DNA from 2 places in the Desulfomicrobium baculatum DSM 4028 genome. Region 1 is predicted to be linked to the other one. Evidence: predicted binding sites of a transcription regulator. Region 1 holds the regulator's gene; the other holds the start of a gene.

Region 1 (7,561 bases):
TGGCCAACAGCGCGGCCATTCGTTTTCTGTATGTCAATTCCGAAGAGATCACGTCCGAGAATGTGGCCGCCATGCTCGCTTCCGCCGACGGCATCCTCGTTCCCGGCGGCTTCGGCATTCGCGGCGTGGAAGGCAAGATCGCGGCCATCACCTACGCCCGCGAAAACAAGATCCCCTTCTTCGGCATCTGCCTCGGCATGCAGTGCGCGGTCATCGAATACGCCAGAAACGTCATGGGCCTGACCAAGGCCAACTCCGAGGAATTCGACCTGACCACGCCGGACCCGGTCATCTATCTGATGAAGGAATGGTTCGATTTCCGCAAGAAATGCGTGCAGCGCCGCGACATGACCAGTGAGAAGGGCGGGACCATGCGTCTTGGCGCCTACCCCTGCGTGATCGAAAAAGACACCCGCGCCTTCGAAGCCTACAATGCCGTCGAGGTCTCCGAGCGCCACCGCCACCGCTACGAATTCAACAGCTCCTACCAAAGCCGCTTCGAGGATGCCGGCCTGACCATCAGCGGCCTGTCCCCGGACAAGAGCCTGGTCGAGATCGTGGAGATCAAGGATCATCCGTGGTTCCTGGGCTGCCAGTTCCATCCGGAGTTCACCTCCACCCCCATGCAGCCGCATCCGCTGTTCCGTGAATTCATTCGCGCGGCCGTGGCCAACAAGAAACCCGAGTAGAATACCATGATTGATTGTTCCACCCTGGTCGCCGGACGCCCGTTCCTCATCGCCGGTCCCTGCGTACTCGAAAGCCTGGACCTGGCCATGACCGTGGCCGTGGAGCTGCAGGCCATCGCCCGCGACCTGAACCTGCCGCTCATCTTCAAGAGTTCCTACGACAAGGCCAACCGCACGGCCGGAGCGAGCTTTCGAGGCCCAGGGCTGGACATGGGCCTTGATTGGCTGGCCCAGATCAAGAGCCGCACCGGGCTGCCCGTGATCACGGACATCCATGAGCCGCGCCAGGCCTCCCTGGTGGCCGAAGTGGCCGACGTGCTGCAGATCCCGGCCTTCCTCTGCCGCCAGACCGACCTCTTGCTGGCCGCCGCCCGCACCGAGCGCATCGTGAACATCAAGAAAGGCCAGTTCATGGCGCCCTGGGACATGCAGGGGCCGGTGGAAAAGATCCGCTCCGAAGGCTTCGACCGCATCTGGCTGACCGAGCGCGGCTCCATGTTCGGCTACAACAATCTGGTCGTGGATTTCCGTTCCCTGATCATCATGAAGCAGTTCGGCTGCCCCGTGGTCTTCGACGCCACCCATTCGGTGCAGCTGCCCGGCGGGCGGGGCATGTCCTCCGGCGGCCAGCGCGAATTCGTGCCGCCCCTGGCCCGGGCCGCCGTGGCCTGCGGCTGCCAGGGTCTGTTCATGGAGATCCACCCGGACCCGGACAAGGCCCTGTGCGACGGTCCCAATTCCTGGCCTCTGGCCAAGGCCCGCACGCTGCTCTCCGAACTGGCTGCCATCTGGAGCATCCCCAATGAATGCTGAGCGCCTCGCCCGGGACGTGCGTCTCATGGTTCTGGACGTGGACGGGGTGCTGACCGACGGCGGCCTCTATTATGACGAATCGGGCTGCGTGCTGAAGCGCTTCAACGTCCAGGACGGACTGGCCATCAAGATGGCCCCCCAGGCGGGGCTGGAATTCGCGGTCATCACCGGCCTGGACTCTCCGGCCGTACGCCGCCGGGTAACGGAGCTTGGCATCACCCACTACCATCCCGGCCATCACCGCAAGGCCCCGGTCCTGCGCGGAATTTCCGAACAGACCGGCATCCCCCTCTCGAACATGGCCTATGTCGGGGACGACTGGGTCGACGCCGCACCCATGTCCCTGGTCGGACTGCCCATCGCCGTGCCCAATGCCCGGCCCGAAATACTCAAACTCGCCGTCTGGACCACCAGGGCCATGGGCGGCCAGGGCGCAGTGCGCGAAGCCATCGATTTCGTGCTGCGCGCCCAGGGCAAACTCGAAGACATGTGGCAGGGCTGGGTCCGGGAATGAAACGCGTGGTGATCGGCCTTTTGGCCCTTGCCGTCCTGGCCGGAATCGCCATGCTGGGAAAACGGCTGCTCTGGCCCGAACGGCTGGAGAACCTCTCCATCGAGAATCTGGACGTGGACCTCAGCCTCAAGGGCGTGAACCTAAGCCAGGGCAAGGACGGCAAAAAACTGTGGAACCTGAACGCCACGGGCGCCGACTATGCCGAAAACGGTGACGAATTGACACTCACCGACCCGATCATAGTATACTGGGGCGAGGAAGGCGGAGCACCCATTGAAGTCCGGGCTCCCGAGGGCCAGGTCTGGCAGAAAGAAGACCGGGCCAGGATGTGGGGCGGGGTTCACGGCACCCAGGGCCAATACGTGATGCGCTCCGAAACCCTTGACTACACCGGCCAAAACAGCACTCTTCTCCTCGGCGGCACGGTTGAACTGACTGGCGAATCCATGCGGGGTCGCTCAGACACTCTGACATATTTTCTGGACACAGGGGACTTCCTGGCCCAAGGCAACGTCCAGGTTATCATGAACTGACAAGCGGGTTACCAATGCGCTCACTCATACTTTTTCTCTTCCTTGCCTGCGCGACTCCACTCTGGGCCGCACAAACCGCCCCAGCCAAAGACGTCCCGGTCAAGATCACTTCCGACACCATGACCTACACCCAGAAAGGGGATCAGGTGGTCTTCACCGGCTCCGTGTACGTCATCCGCCAGGACATCCAGCTGTGGTCCGACACGCTGACCGTGCTCCTGGAAAAAAAGGAAGGCTCCGGCAATGCCACCCAGAGCGTGGCTGACGAGCAGGGGTCCATCAAAAAGATCATCGCCAAGGGCAACGTGCGCATCAAGGCCGACCAGGGCCGCACCGGCACCTGCGGCAAGGCGACCTACGAAGCCGACAAGGACCTCTTGACCATGGAAGACAATCCCATGCTCATGGAAGGCGCCAACAAGATCCAGGGCGAGGTCATAAAGCTCTTCATCAAGGAAAGCCGCAGCGAAGTTCTGGGCGGCAAAGGGCGGGTCGAAGCCATTTTCAACACCCCCGCAAGCAAGCCGGGGGCCGGGCAGTGACCACGCTGACCGGCCAGAAGCTGGCCAAGCGCTACGGGCTCAGGGATGTCGTACGCGACATCGATCTTGATGTGCGCCAGGGCGAGGTGGTTGGCGTCCTGGGACCCAACGGGGCCGGCAAAACGACGACCTTTTACATGCTGGCGGGCATCGTGCCGCCGACGCGGGGCCAGGTTCTTCTGGACGGCATGGACATCACCCGCTGGCCTTTGCACAAAAGGGCCCGCGCAGGCATGAGCTATCTGCCGCAGGAGAGCTCGATCTTTCGAAAACTCACCGTGCGCCAGAACCTGCAACTGATCCTGGAATACTCCGGTTTTTCCAAGGACGAGCAGCAGCGCACGGCGGACAGGCTTCTGGACGAGCTGGGCATCACCCGACTCGAGGGTCAACTGGCGGCCTTTCTGTCCGGTGGAGAACGCCGCAGGCTGGAAATTGCCCGCGCCCTGATCCAGAATCCCAAATTCATTCTTCTGGACGAACCCTTCGCCGGCATCGACCCCCTGGCCGTGGACGACATCCAGACCATCATCCAGGACCTTCGCGGCAAAGGCATCGGCGTGCTTATCTCCGACCATAATGTCCGTGAGACGCTTCAGATCTGCGACCGGGCGTACCTGGTCTACGACGGTCAGATCATCTTGAACGGCAGCCCCGAAGAGATCGTCGCCGACCCGGGCGCGCGCAAGGTGTATCTCGGCGAGGGATTCAGCCTCTAGCGGACACGATTTTCCAAGGATTGCCAGGGCCTAACCTTTATGGCAGATTCGGTACTAGGTAGTTTTCTTGTCTGCAATCCTCTGACACGGTGAGATTAAATCCATTATGGGCCTTGAACTCCGACAAAACCTCAAGCTGACGCAGCAGCTGGTCATGACCCCACAGCTGCAGCAGGCTATCAAGCTGCTCCAGCTCTCCCGATTCGAGCTCCTTGAAGCCGTTCAGCAAGAGCTCTTGGAGAACCCCATGCTTGAAGAAGGGGTCAAGGAAATTTCCGAAGAGCACGATATCCAGGCTCCGATGGAATCACGTCCCGAAGTTTCGCACGAAGACGCGGAACTGATGCGCAACGCGGACTGGGAAAACTACCTCGGCGATTTTTCAAGCACCGCCAAGCAGGTACAGTTCAAGGAGACCGAAGCCCTGGAAGAGATGATGTCCTACGAGGCCAGGCTCTCGGGCAAGCCATCCCTGGATGGGCATCTCTTGTGGCAGCTCTGCCTGTCCAACATCACCGAAGAAGAGGAGATGATCGGCGAAGCCATCATCGGCAACCTCGATTCCCAAGGCTATCTGATGAGCTCGGCCGAGGATATCGCCTCCGAAACGCTCTCTCCCCTGGCCTTGGTCGAGTCCATGCTGCATCGCCTGCAGCGCTTCGACCCCGTGGGCGTGGCCGCGCGCTCGCCCAAGGAATGCCTGCTCATTCAGCTGGAGATGCTCGGCCAGGACGATCCGATTCTCGTTTCCCTGGTGGCCGACCATCTCGAAGACATCGAAAAGCGCCGCTACAAACCGCTCCTGCGCAAGTTCAAAATCCAGATGGAAGACCTGAAAGCCTATCTGGACATCATTCAGTCCCTGGACCCCATGCCCGGAGCCAGCTACGGGAGCGAGAGCACCATCTATGTCAGCCCGGATGTTTTCGTATACGAATACGAGGGGGATTTCGTCATCGTCATGAACGACGACGGCCTACCCAAGCTGCAGCTGAGCCCCTATTACATGGACGACATGCACCTTGCGGTCAAAGGCCCGGACCGGGAATACCTGCACGACAAGATGCGATCCGCCATGTGGCTCATGAAGAGCTTGCACCAAAGGCAAAGAACATTATATAAAGTGGTTGAAAGCATTGTCAGATTCCAGCGGGGCTTTTTCGAGCACGGGGTGACCAAGCTGAAACCGCTGATTTTAAAAGATGTGGCCGACGACATTGAAATGCACGAATCCACGGTCAGCCGGATCACCACGAACAAGTACGTGGCCACCCCGCATGGCATCATGGAACTGAAATTTTTCTTCAACTCCGCGCTGGAAATGGATGACGGCACCCAGGTCGGCTCCGAGTCGGTCAAGGCCATCATCAAGAAAATGGTCAGCGAGGAGGACCCCAAGCACCCCTTCAGCGATGAAAAGATCGCGGCGGTGCTGAAGGAAACACTGGATGTGAACATCGCCCGGCGCACCGTGGCCAAGTATCGCGCGGTGCTGGGGATAGATTCTTCATCCAAGCGAAAACAAGTTTTTTGACACCCCGCCCTCGGGCCGCTCCTCTTGGACGGACCACGGGCTGACCCTCAACAATCGAGGAGGCTTCCATGAGGATTACCTTCAATTTCAAAAACTTCGATCCTTCCGACCATTTGCGCAAATACGCCAAGGACCGCTTCGGCAAGCTCGCCAAATACATGTCCGGCACGCCCGACGCCGACCTGCAGGTCAACCTCGAAGTGGAGAAATTCCGGCATATTGCCGATATAGTGCTGACGGGCAAGAATGTGCATATCTCCGCCCGCGAAGACAGCGAGGACATGTACTCCACCGTCGACATGGTCTGGGACAAGCTTGAAGCCCAGATGCGTAAGACCCGCGACAAGGACAAGAGCCGTCGCAAAAGCGGCAGCGACAGCCCTCTCATGGACGCCGGCGGTTTTGACGACGACGCGGACGCCAAGCGCAAGCCCGTTATCCAAAAGACCGAAGACGACTTCTCGCCCAAGCCCATGATCGTTGAAGAAGCCGCCCTGCAGCTCGAAAGCACGGACAATGAATTCCTTGTTTTCCTCAACGCGGAAAGTGAAAGGATCAATGTCATCTATCGTCGCAAAACCGGAGATTTCGGTTTGATCGACCCCGGGGTATAGGGAATGAAGCTTGCTGAATACCTGGACAAGGATTTGATCATCTCCGACCTCTCGGCCAGGACCAAACCCGAGGTCCTGGCCGAACTCGTTTCGCGGCTGTCGGCCAAATACCCCGATCTTGACCCCAAGCGCGTGACCCAGGTCCTCATGGATCGGGAACTGCTCGGAACCACGGGCATCGGGGATGGGATCGCCATACCCCATGGCAAGCTGGACAGTATCGATCAGGTTCTGGTCATTGTCGGCCGCAGCCACGAAGGAGTGGATTTTGCCAGTCTGGACCACAAACCGGCCAGCATCTTTTTCACGGTGCTGGCCCCTTCAAGCGTGGTCGGCCTGCATTTGAAGCTTCTGGCCACGGTCTCCCGCCTGCTAAAAGACAGCTCGTTCCGTCAGGCCTTTACCAACTCTCCCGGCCAGGAAGGGCTGTGGCAACTGCTGCAGACCGTCTAGGCCGACCGAACATGTCCGGAGAACTCCATGCAGCTGGAATCTGAACAGAAAAACGTGGTCATTGTCTCCGGCATGTCCGGTTCAGGCAAAAGCACGGCGCTCAAGGTCTTCGAGGACATGGGCTTTTTCTGTGTCGACGGGCTTCCGGCGCGCATGGCCCCGGCCCTCATCGAGCTGTTCTTCAATTCCTCGGCCAAGGAATACCCAGGGCTGGCCATGGGCATGGACCTGCGCCAACCCGATTTCGTGGGACAGTGGAAGGAAGTGCTGCTTGATATCCAGAAGTTTTCCGTGCGGCCGACAGTCATCTTCACGGATTCTTCCAACCAGATCCTGCTGCGCAGATACGCTACCACCCGCCGCCCGCATCCCCTGACCTCGGGCAACCTCGGTCTGGAAGGGGCACTGGAGAGGGAGCGGGAAATACTCGAGCCCATCCGCACCCAGGCGGATCTGGTCATCGACACGTCGCATTATTCGGTGCACGATCTGCGTCGAGTCATTCAGGACAAATGGGAGAGCCTCTCCTCCCGCAGCCAAGGCATGCGGGTGCACCTGATTTCGTTCGGCTTCAAGTACGGCGCCCCGACCGAGGCGGACGACGTCACGGACCTGCGCTTTCTGCCGAACCCCTATTTCGACGAAGCGCTGCGACCCATGTCCGGAAAGGATGAGGCCATCGCCCGCTACGTGCTGGGCAGCAACCCTGGCCGCGAGTATCTGCGCAGACTTCTTGAATTTCTGGATTTTGCCCTGCCGCTCTACGCGACGGAAGGGCGCTACCGTTTGACCATGGCCTTCGGCTGTACGGGTGGCCGACATCGTTCCGTGGCCGTGACCGAGGCAGTGCTGGCACATCTGCGCGGTCAGGGCTTCAATGTATCTGTCGAACATCGGCATTTCAGTCTTGGATAATCTGGAGGAGTAATGGTTGGAGTGATCGTGGTAACCCATGGCCAGTTTGGAAAATATCTGCTTGAAGCGGCCCAGACAATTTTGGGACCGCAGGAGCAGTGCGCCCATATAGCTGTGGAAGGAACCGTGGAAATGAGCGCGTTGCTCTCGGATCTCAAGCAAACCGTCAAACAGATGGAAACAGGCGACGGCGTGATCATCCTGACCGACATGTTCGGGGGCACTCCATCCAATA
Region 2 (7,561 bases), 1.5 Mb from region 1:
CGCTGGGATACAGCTCGGCCCTGCTGGTCTTCACCCCGCAAGGCATGGGCTTTGACGACTATTTCGATGTGGGCGGAAAACTGCCGGAAGAGCAGAAATACCTGCGCTTCGCCATGGGGCTGGCCCCCAGACCGACACATATCGGATACATGGACCTGTCACGCGTGGACCTCAAGGGCGGCAAAGGCCCGTCCCTGAACATCGCCTGCCAACTGTGCTCGTCTCTTGCCGCCACCGAGGCCGTGCGCATCATTCTTGGCAAGCCTGGGCTCAGGCCCGCGCCCTGCTTCCTGCAGTTCGACCCCTTCCGCCAGGTGCTCCGCAAAGGACGCCTGAGCCGGGGCAATCGCACCTTCAGCCAGCGCGCCAAACTCTGGTACGTGCAAAACGTGCTGATCAAGGCTACCGACCAGGCTCGGGTGCGCATACCGGACCCACCTGTTGTAAGCGTCGCACATTTCGATTCCCTGCCCCAGGGTGTCGGCACCTATCTGCTGCAGGCCGCAGTTCAAGCTCCTTCCGGGGATAATGTCCAACCCTGGCAGTTCCGTCTGGCAGGCAACGACATCCACGTTTTTCTGGATCCGGAAGCCGACGTGTCCTTTTTCAATGTCCGCCAGACCGCCTCCATCATCGCCTGCGGGGCAGCAATGGAAAACATCCGCCTGGCCGCCACAACCATGGGCATGGATGCGACCACGCAAATCCGGCCGGATGCCGCGCAAGAAAATCTGCTGGCCACCGTGCGCATTCAGCCAGGCGATCACACAGCAGACCCGCTGGCCCGGCACATCTGGACGCGCTGCACCAACCGCCGCCCGTACAGCAAGCGGCCTCTGCCGGAGTGGGTGCACAACGACCTCAAAACCCGCATCCGCAGCATGCCCGAAGCGCACCTCCACCTTTTGACCGGCCGCGCTCAACTCCGCAAGCTTGCCAAGGTCATCTACCTGGCCGACAGGATCCGCACCGAGCATCAGGGCTTGCACGAGCATTTCACATCCATGATCCGCTTCAACATGAAGGAGGCCGAGCAGCGACGCGATGGGCTGCCTCTCAAAAACCTGGAAGCCGGATTGGCGGGGGAGGCATTCCTGCGCCTGACCAAGCCGTGGCCCGCAATGCGTGTCGCCAACGGCATCGGCCTCGGCCGTTTGGTGGCCTTGCACTCGGCCCAGGGCATCCTGGAGAGCGGAGCTGCCGGGATGGTTGTGGTCGATGGGTTCGAAACACGGGATTTTATGCTCGGAGGCCAGGCCTTGCAGCGCATCTGGCTGGCAATGGAGCACCATGGCCTGCAAATGCAGCCCATGACCGCCGTGACCCTCTTCTGGCTGCGCTGGCTGTGGGAAGGGCCGTCAAGTTTTTCCGAAAAACACCGCAAATTACTGGAACGGGTCTGGCAGGATTTGAAAGGGTTGTTCGCTTCCGTTGATTTTGAAAAGCAAGGTCTGGTCATGCTCTTTCGCGCAGGCTACGGCCCCGGAATCCGTCACCGCACCTTGCGGCGGGGTGCTGGCGACTTTCTGATGAAATAACCCGCCGTTGCTCCCGGGAAAGAGGACCACATAAACGAAAAATGGCCGGGAAGCATGCGCTTCCCGGCCTTCATTTGACGAGATCAATCTGATCAGTTCTTCTTGTTGCGACGTACCGCTATGCCAAGGCCGAGCAGGCCGGCACCGAGAAGAAGCATGGTGGCAGGTTCGGGAACAGGCGAGGCCATGATGCTCAGGTTGAACTGAGCCGAGTTGTCGCCGTCTTCACTTGCAAGCCAGCCAAAATACTCTGTGTCAATTCCCAACTTGCCGACAATGAAATCATGATAAGCGCCAGTGATGAGCCCGAAACCATCGCTATTGAAAGCAAAGTCATACTTATAGCCGTCATAGTTGAACGTGCCCTCGGTCAGACCTGGGTCGATGAGGATAAAGATATCCATTGGCGTCACATCATCATTCGGAGTTTCAAAGAACAAAAACTCCAGAAAGGCGGTGTCGATAGGCTGTTGCGGTCCAGCAGGAACAAAAGGCGTAAACTGAATGGTAGCCGCAACCTTTCCATATGCAAGGGTTGGATACAGGGAAGAAAGAACGTGGTTATAATGTGTAATTGAAGTAACAGGTACCGCAGGTCCTAACTCCAGCCAGCCAGTCATCAGGTCATCACCGCTGACAGGAGCGAAAAGCTCAAGCGAGCTTTGAAGCCCGGTTTCACTGAAGTCGGACGGAACGCCCCAATACAGGGTATTCAAATCCGCGCTTACGCTCATTTCGTCCTGGTTGCCTTCATCGTTAAGCCAATCAACGAAATTCGCGTCATTGGTATACGACCACTGAGTCACCAAGGCAGCGGAGGCGAATGTCGCCGAGAAAAGAAACGCCACAGCCAAAAGACATGTTACAACGAAATTCTTCCTCATGGTAATCCTCCAATGTTAAAATAATTATCTTGTGGTGACAGGGTATAAGCATGGTCCATGCCAATATTTAAATTCATGATACCAGACAGTTAAGCACAGACATAATAACAGGAACTCAAAAAATGTAAGGTCTGCCGACTTTCTTCCAGTTAAAATTTACAGACAAGGAATGCCCCTCGTCTCGGAGTCGCCAACGCGGTGTGATCCTGCCCTGCGGTAAACGAGTCCCATATCGGGACAAATCAAAAATCATACATAATTTCTGCATGATAAATAAAAAGACTCGAAACATCCTTGGGATGTTCCGAGTCTTTTTTACCGAGAACGGCTTGTTTTATTTGCGCAGCTTACGGCCTGTGAAGGCCAAAGCCGCCATGCCGAGTCCGAGCAGAGCCACGGTGGCCGGTTCAGGCACTGGAGGCGGAGGAGGATTCTCGCTTCTGTAACCCAGAATGAAGAAATCTTCAAAACCATCGCTCAAAAGCTGATACTGGAATGTAGCCGTGAAGAAAAGGCCCTGACCAATAAACTGGGACAGGTCCATTGTCGGAGCATAGACAAGAAAGTCCACGTCGTTTGTTCCGGTTGTATCGAACGAATATTCCACGCCCATGAACTCCACAGTGCGGGTGTTCGGCACCTCGACAAGTGCTTCCTCGTCAAACTCTCCATTAGGAGAACTGTCAAAAGCCCATTCTGCAAGACCGAAAGCATCTGGTGCATACGGGACAACGGCACCGAGTTCATCGACAATCGCGACATACCCATTGCCAAGCATGTTGGGCTGGTTGCCTATCTGATTAATATCGAAAGCAAAAACAGGTATATTTGAATTTTCGAATTCGCTTTGCAGAAAATCGTAAAGCAAATCTACGGATACTTCCCAAGTGATAAGCAAATCAGTGTTAAATTCCGTAGTCGAACCTGCGTTCGGAAATGACAACGGATCAGGAAAGTCATATCCGCCCCTGATGTCCAAATTGTCTCCAGCAGCCTTATCGGCACTCTCGCTATCACCCCACCATATTTTGAGCTCATCTTTTAGCGAACCCTGATTTGATGGATAATCGGAAAATCCTCCTGGATAAAGTTGCTGCAATATGCTTGTGGAATAGGAATAATATTCGTCGTACGGCATCGCATTAGGAAAGACCGGCTCCGGCAACCAAATACTTGCCCATGACGGCGAAGCCAATAAAAACACCAGCACTGTCGTGCAAAGACTGCCCTTGACAAGCGATTTCATAATCATTCCCTCCGGTTGTTTTCTCTCTGTGACGTCCTTTGACTATCAATCCTGTGGAGCAGGAAAAATGCCAAGACGCACCATCCGTTAATCATTCAATTTATTGTAAATACACGCTCAAGTAATGTAAGATTATCCGACAACGCGTTGCTTTACTTTCCAAGTATCGACCAACGCTTGCCCCAATGAAACGCTCCGGCACAACCACCAGATTCGAGGAGCAGCAAAATCGTTTTCAACTCGCAACGGAACGTTGCAAACAGGCACACTTTTAGTTTAACAGCCAGACAATGAACGACAACGCCTGGCCGCGCATATTGCCTTTTGCCCTCTTCATGGCCGTCATCGGTCTAGAGGAAGGATTGCGTTTCATGGATGACAAAGCCTGGGTCAGCATCCAGGACTCCACCTTCGCCCTGCTTTATCCGCTGAGACCCCTGGTTGCCGGCATCGCACTCATCCTGTGCCGCCGGGCCTACACGGAACTGCGGTGGTCCGACCTGGCCCGGAGCAGCCAGACAGTGATGAGTATCGCGCTGGGGCTTGTGGTCTTTGCGCTGTGGGTCAACATGGACTGGACTATCGGCGCGCTGAGCGAGCCGCCGGGCTTCAATCCGGGCATCTTTCCGGACCCCGGCCTGCGCCGGGTCATGACCGTCATCCGCATCGGCAGCGCCGTGCTCGTTGTCCCGATCATGGAGGAAATCTTCTGGCGTTCCTTCATTCTGCGCTACGTCATCAATCCGGATTTCGCCAAAGTCCCGCTCGGTACGTTCACCTGGATTTCGTTTCTGGTCGGAGCCGTGCTCTTCGGCTTGGCCCACCATTTCATCCTAGCCGGAATCATGGCCGGCATGGCCTATTCCTGGTTGCTCTACAGAACCAGGAGTCTGGCGCAATGCGTCCTGTCCCACGCAGTGACCAATCTGGCCCTGGCCGCCTTTGTGCTGAACACGGAAAAATGGTGGTTTTGGTAAATCGTGAGAAAACCTTTCGGCAGGCTCCGCAAGACACGCCTCACGTCAGCGAGATTCCGCCGTAAAGAAGGCCGACGACCACCCCAAAATTAAAGGCAAAGACCCAGCGGCTTCCGAAGCGATGGATCTTGTACAGCGACACGGCCACGCTCGCGATGCAGATCAGGACAACGACCATCCAGCCAAGACTCGACCCGCCCCATTCAACAATGCTTTTCGCCACATAGATCTGACCATAGCCGAGCAGCATCCCGTGAGCCAGGGAGACGGCCCCTACCCGGCTCATGAAATCGTCCAAGGCCTGCATGCCCTGACAAACAAGAATCGCGGCAATGGCCAGCAATATCTCCATCAGCCGATTCTCCCTCATGGATGCGCGGGCACCACAAACACCGCCGGTTCGCATGCAATCATGCACAATCAGCAACGAACAGTTGCAGTTACGTCGGTATATTTCCGGCTCGGCGTCCCTTGAACAGCACGCTCATGGACACGGAATCAAAAAAGGCCGGGCAGCTCATGCTCCCCGGCCTTTCCCTAGTGATCGAAAGCGCGTGATCAATTCTTCTTGTTGCGTCGCGCCGCCAAGCCCAGGCCAAGCAGGCCGGCGCCGAGAAGAAGCATGGTGGCCGGCTCGGGGACAGGAGCCACCGAGATACCCAGGTAGAACTGAGCCGACGTGCTGCCGTCCTCGTTTGCAAGCCAGCCGTAATAGTCTGTGTCCACACCGAGCTGACTGACAATGTAATCATGATACGCGCCAGTGAGGAGTCCGAAGCCGTCGCTCAAGAAAGAGAAGTTGTATGTGTAGCCATCGTAGTTAAATGCGCCGCTGGTTGCGCCCGGATCGGTGAGAACGAAGATATCCATGGGCGTCGCGACATTACTGTTTGGAGTCTCGAAGAACAGAAACTCAAGATAAGTTGTTTCGGCAGGAAGAGGCAGTCCCGCAGGCAAAAATGGCGTAAACTCAACATTAGCCTCGACCTTACCATACGCAAGATTAGGAAATGCTGAACTCATCAAGTAATTGAAGTGTGTAATTGACACTACCTCTACAGCGGATCCCGAAGTCATCAGATCGTTTCCAGCGACAGGCCCGTCGATCACAAGCGAACTTTGCAGTCCTGTTTTAGAGAAAACGGATGGCACTCCCCAGGACAACGTTCTGCCGTCGGGGCTTAGCACCATATAATCCTGATTAACGTCTTCGTTGCTCCAATCGACAAAAGTAGCATCGTTGACATACGACCACTGTGTCACCAGAGCTGCGGAAGCAAATGTTGCTGAAAAGATGAATGCCGCCGCCAGACATGTCGCTGCTAGTTTTTTCTTCACAGTAGTACTCCAGTGTTAGATAATTATGTCGTTCTCTCACAACAATGCATCGACCGTGCCAAAATATAACTATCCAATATCACTATATTATTCTTCAAGAAATCTTCAGAAAAAACATACCGTGTAAAGTTCTCCGACATACTTCCTGGGCAAACTTACACGCCAGGAAACACAATCCAAAAGTCCACGGACGCTTCGAGCGTGCCGGCCAAAATTTCGCATGCGCAAAGCCCTTTTGCATGATTCGCTGCGAAGATCAGTTCGACCTCTGCGCGTCCACTTCCGGAGAAGCGATGGGAACGGCAAGCTCCACGCCAACGGAATACGTGCCCATGAGCGAGGATTCGTCGGTCTGGCCCCAGCGGACGTGGCCCTGATAGCTGTCACTCAAATCATAGCCATCCACTTCTCTTCCGGGGCTTGCGATAATCGACAGGACATCGCCGACATTGAACGCGCAATCCGTCTCTATGAGGAACCCTTGCCTGCTCATGTTGAGGATTCGACCCAATACGATCGTGTCCTTTTTCTTCCCGCATATGATTCCGCAGGGAAACAGGCAGGCGTGACGCTTCCATTTTCTGATTTTTTGTTCTGTCGTCGACATGGTTTGTCCTGCCTTGAGGCGTTTTGCATATTATCAAGCATCCAGCGCCCAGTCTTGATTGAAAATTTTGATGATGAACACATTTTCCATCACATTTAGCAACGAACGTACCAGCAAGTCCGAACTGCATCGGCACGGACATGCTGCGTATTACATGATACCTGCGCACCCTGAAGTTGTGCACATCAGAAAAATTTCGGAGAGTTGTAAGATTTCACGCCCGGCATTGTCGAAAAAATTTACATGCGAGACATCGCTTTTTCCGTTCAAGGCCATGCCGCAACAAGCCTGGGCCGGAGAAGCCCTGTCGGTACTGAATTCTGGAGACTTCCACGCCGCGCCCAAGGCCTCAAAAGACGTCGTCAAGCATCCAAAGGGTCGCACAGACGCGCCTGGTTTCCGCTCGGCGGGAATGGCGGTCAGCGAAGTCACTTTTTGGCATAGAACATGATACGGCAATCGTGAAAGACAGTTCCAGATTCCGGCAAACACTCGTGACATAGCCGGCAACGCGGACAAATGGCGGATGCCTCTCCTTGCTAACGATGACGCAACCCCGTCATTCATTGCGGCGCCTGGCAACGAAATCACGAGTTGAGCATACCCCTCCCTGATAAGCCACCAGGGGGGGGGATTTTTTTTGGGGGGGGATTACGAGGGATTTCTTTGAGAAGCGAGTGCCGCGAAGGCTTCGGTGGCCATTGGCCGACCGAGGTAGTATCCTTGTCCTTCGGCACAGTGATGTTTTTTGAAGAAGGCATGCTGCGTCTGCGTTTCAATGCCTTCGGCCACGATTTGATGATTAAAGCCCCGCGCCATCGCCAGCAGGGCGGAGGCCACCGCCTTTCCTGATTTGGCCTCGATGTTGTGCACGAACGACTTGTCGATCTTGACCGTACCGATCGGAAATTCCCGTAAAAAACTCAAACTCGCATACCCTGTGCCGAAGTTATCCACGGCAATCTGCACTC

What was found. The regulator sigma-54, encoded in region 1, starts transcription at its own class of promoters, with help from an activator protein. The targets are predictions, from matches to a motif close to CTGGCACGGNNNNTGCTT.
Region 2: DBAC_RS17955 (THxN family PEP-CTERM protein) is a predicted target of sigma-54. The motif match lies at 6,028-6,045, and genes of this name have one in related genera.

What each region holds. Positions count from the first base shown of each region.
Region 1 covers NC_013173.1:175,078-182,638, reverse strand. Annotated here, with positions in the region: gene pyrG (CTP synthase) at 1-689, shown strand, start outside; gene kdsA (3-deoxy-8-phosphooctulonate synthase) at 696-1,502, shown strand; gene DBAC_RS00770 (KdsC family phosphatase) at 1,492-2,016, shown strand; gene lptC (LPS export ABC transporter periplasmic protein LptC) at 2,013-2,549, shown strand; gene DBAC_RS00760 (LptA/OstA family protein) at 2,564-3,091, shown strand; gene lptB (LPS export ABC transporter ATP-binding protein) at 3,088-3,810, shown strand; gene rpoN (RNA polymerase factor sigma-54) at 3,917-5,344, shown strand; gene hpf (ribosome hibernation-promoting factor, HPF/YfiA family) at 5,413-5,958, shown strand; gene DBAC_RS00740 (PTS sugar transporter subunit IIA) at 5,962-6,411, shown strand; gene rapZ (RNase adapter RapZ) at 6,439-7,326, shown strand; gene DBAC_RS00730 (PTS sugar transporter subunit IIA) at 7,339-7,561, shown strand, end outside.
Region 2 covers NC_013173.1:2,570,947-2,578,507, forward strand. Annotated here, with positions in the region: gene DBAC_RS11155 (ThiF family adenylyltransferase) at 1-1,538, shown strand, start outside; gene DBAC_RS11160 (THxN family PEP-CTERM protein) at 1,631-2,422, opposite strand; gene DBAC_RS11165 (PEP-CTERM sorting domain-containing protein) at 2,757-3,668, opposite strand; gene DBAC_RS11170 (CAAX prenyl protease-related protein) at 3,959-4,645, shown strand; gene DBAC_RS11175 (hypothetical protein) at 4,686-4,997, opposite strand; gene DBAC_RS17955 (THxN family PEP-CTERM protein) at 5,204-5,983, opposite strand; gene DBAC_RS11185 (PilZ domain-containing protein) at 6,240-6,590, opposite strand; gene DBAC_RS19075 (hypothetical protein) at 6,661-7,041, shown strand; gene DBAC_RS11190 (putative bifunctional diguanylate cyclase/phosphodiesterase) at 7,242-7,561, opposite strand, start outside.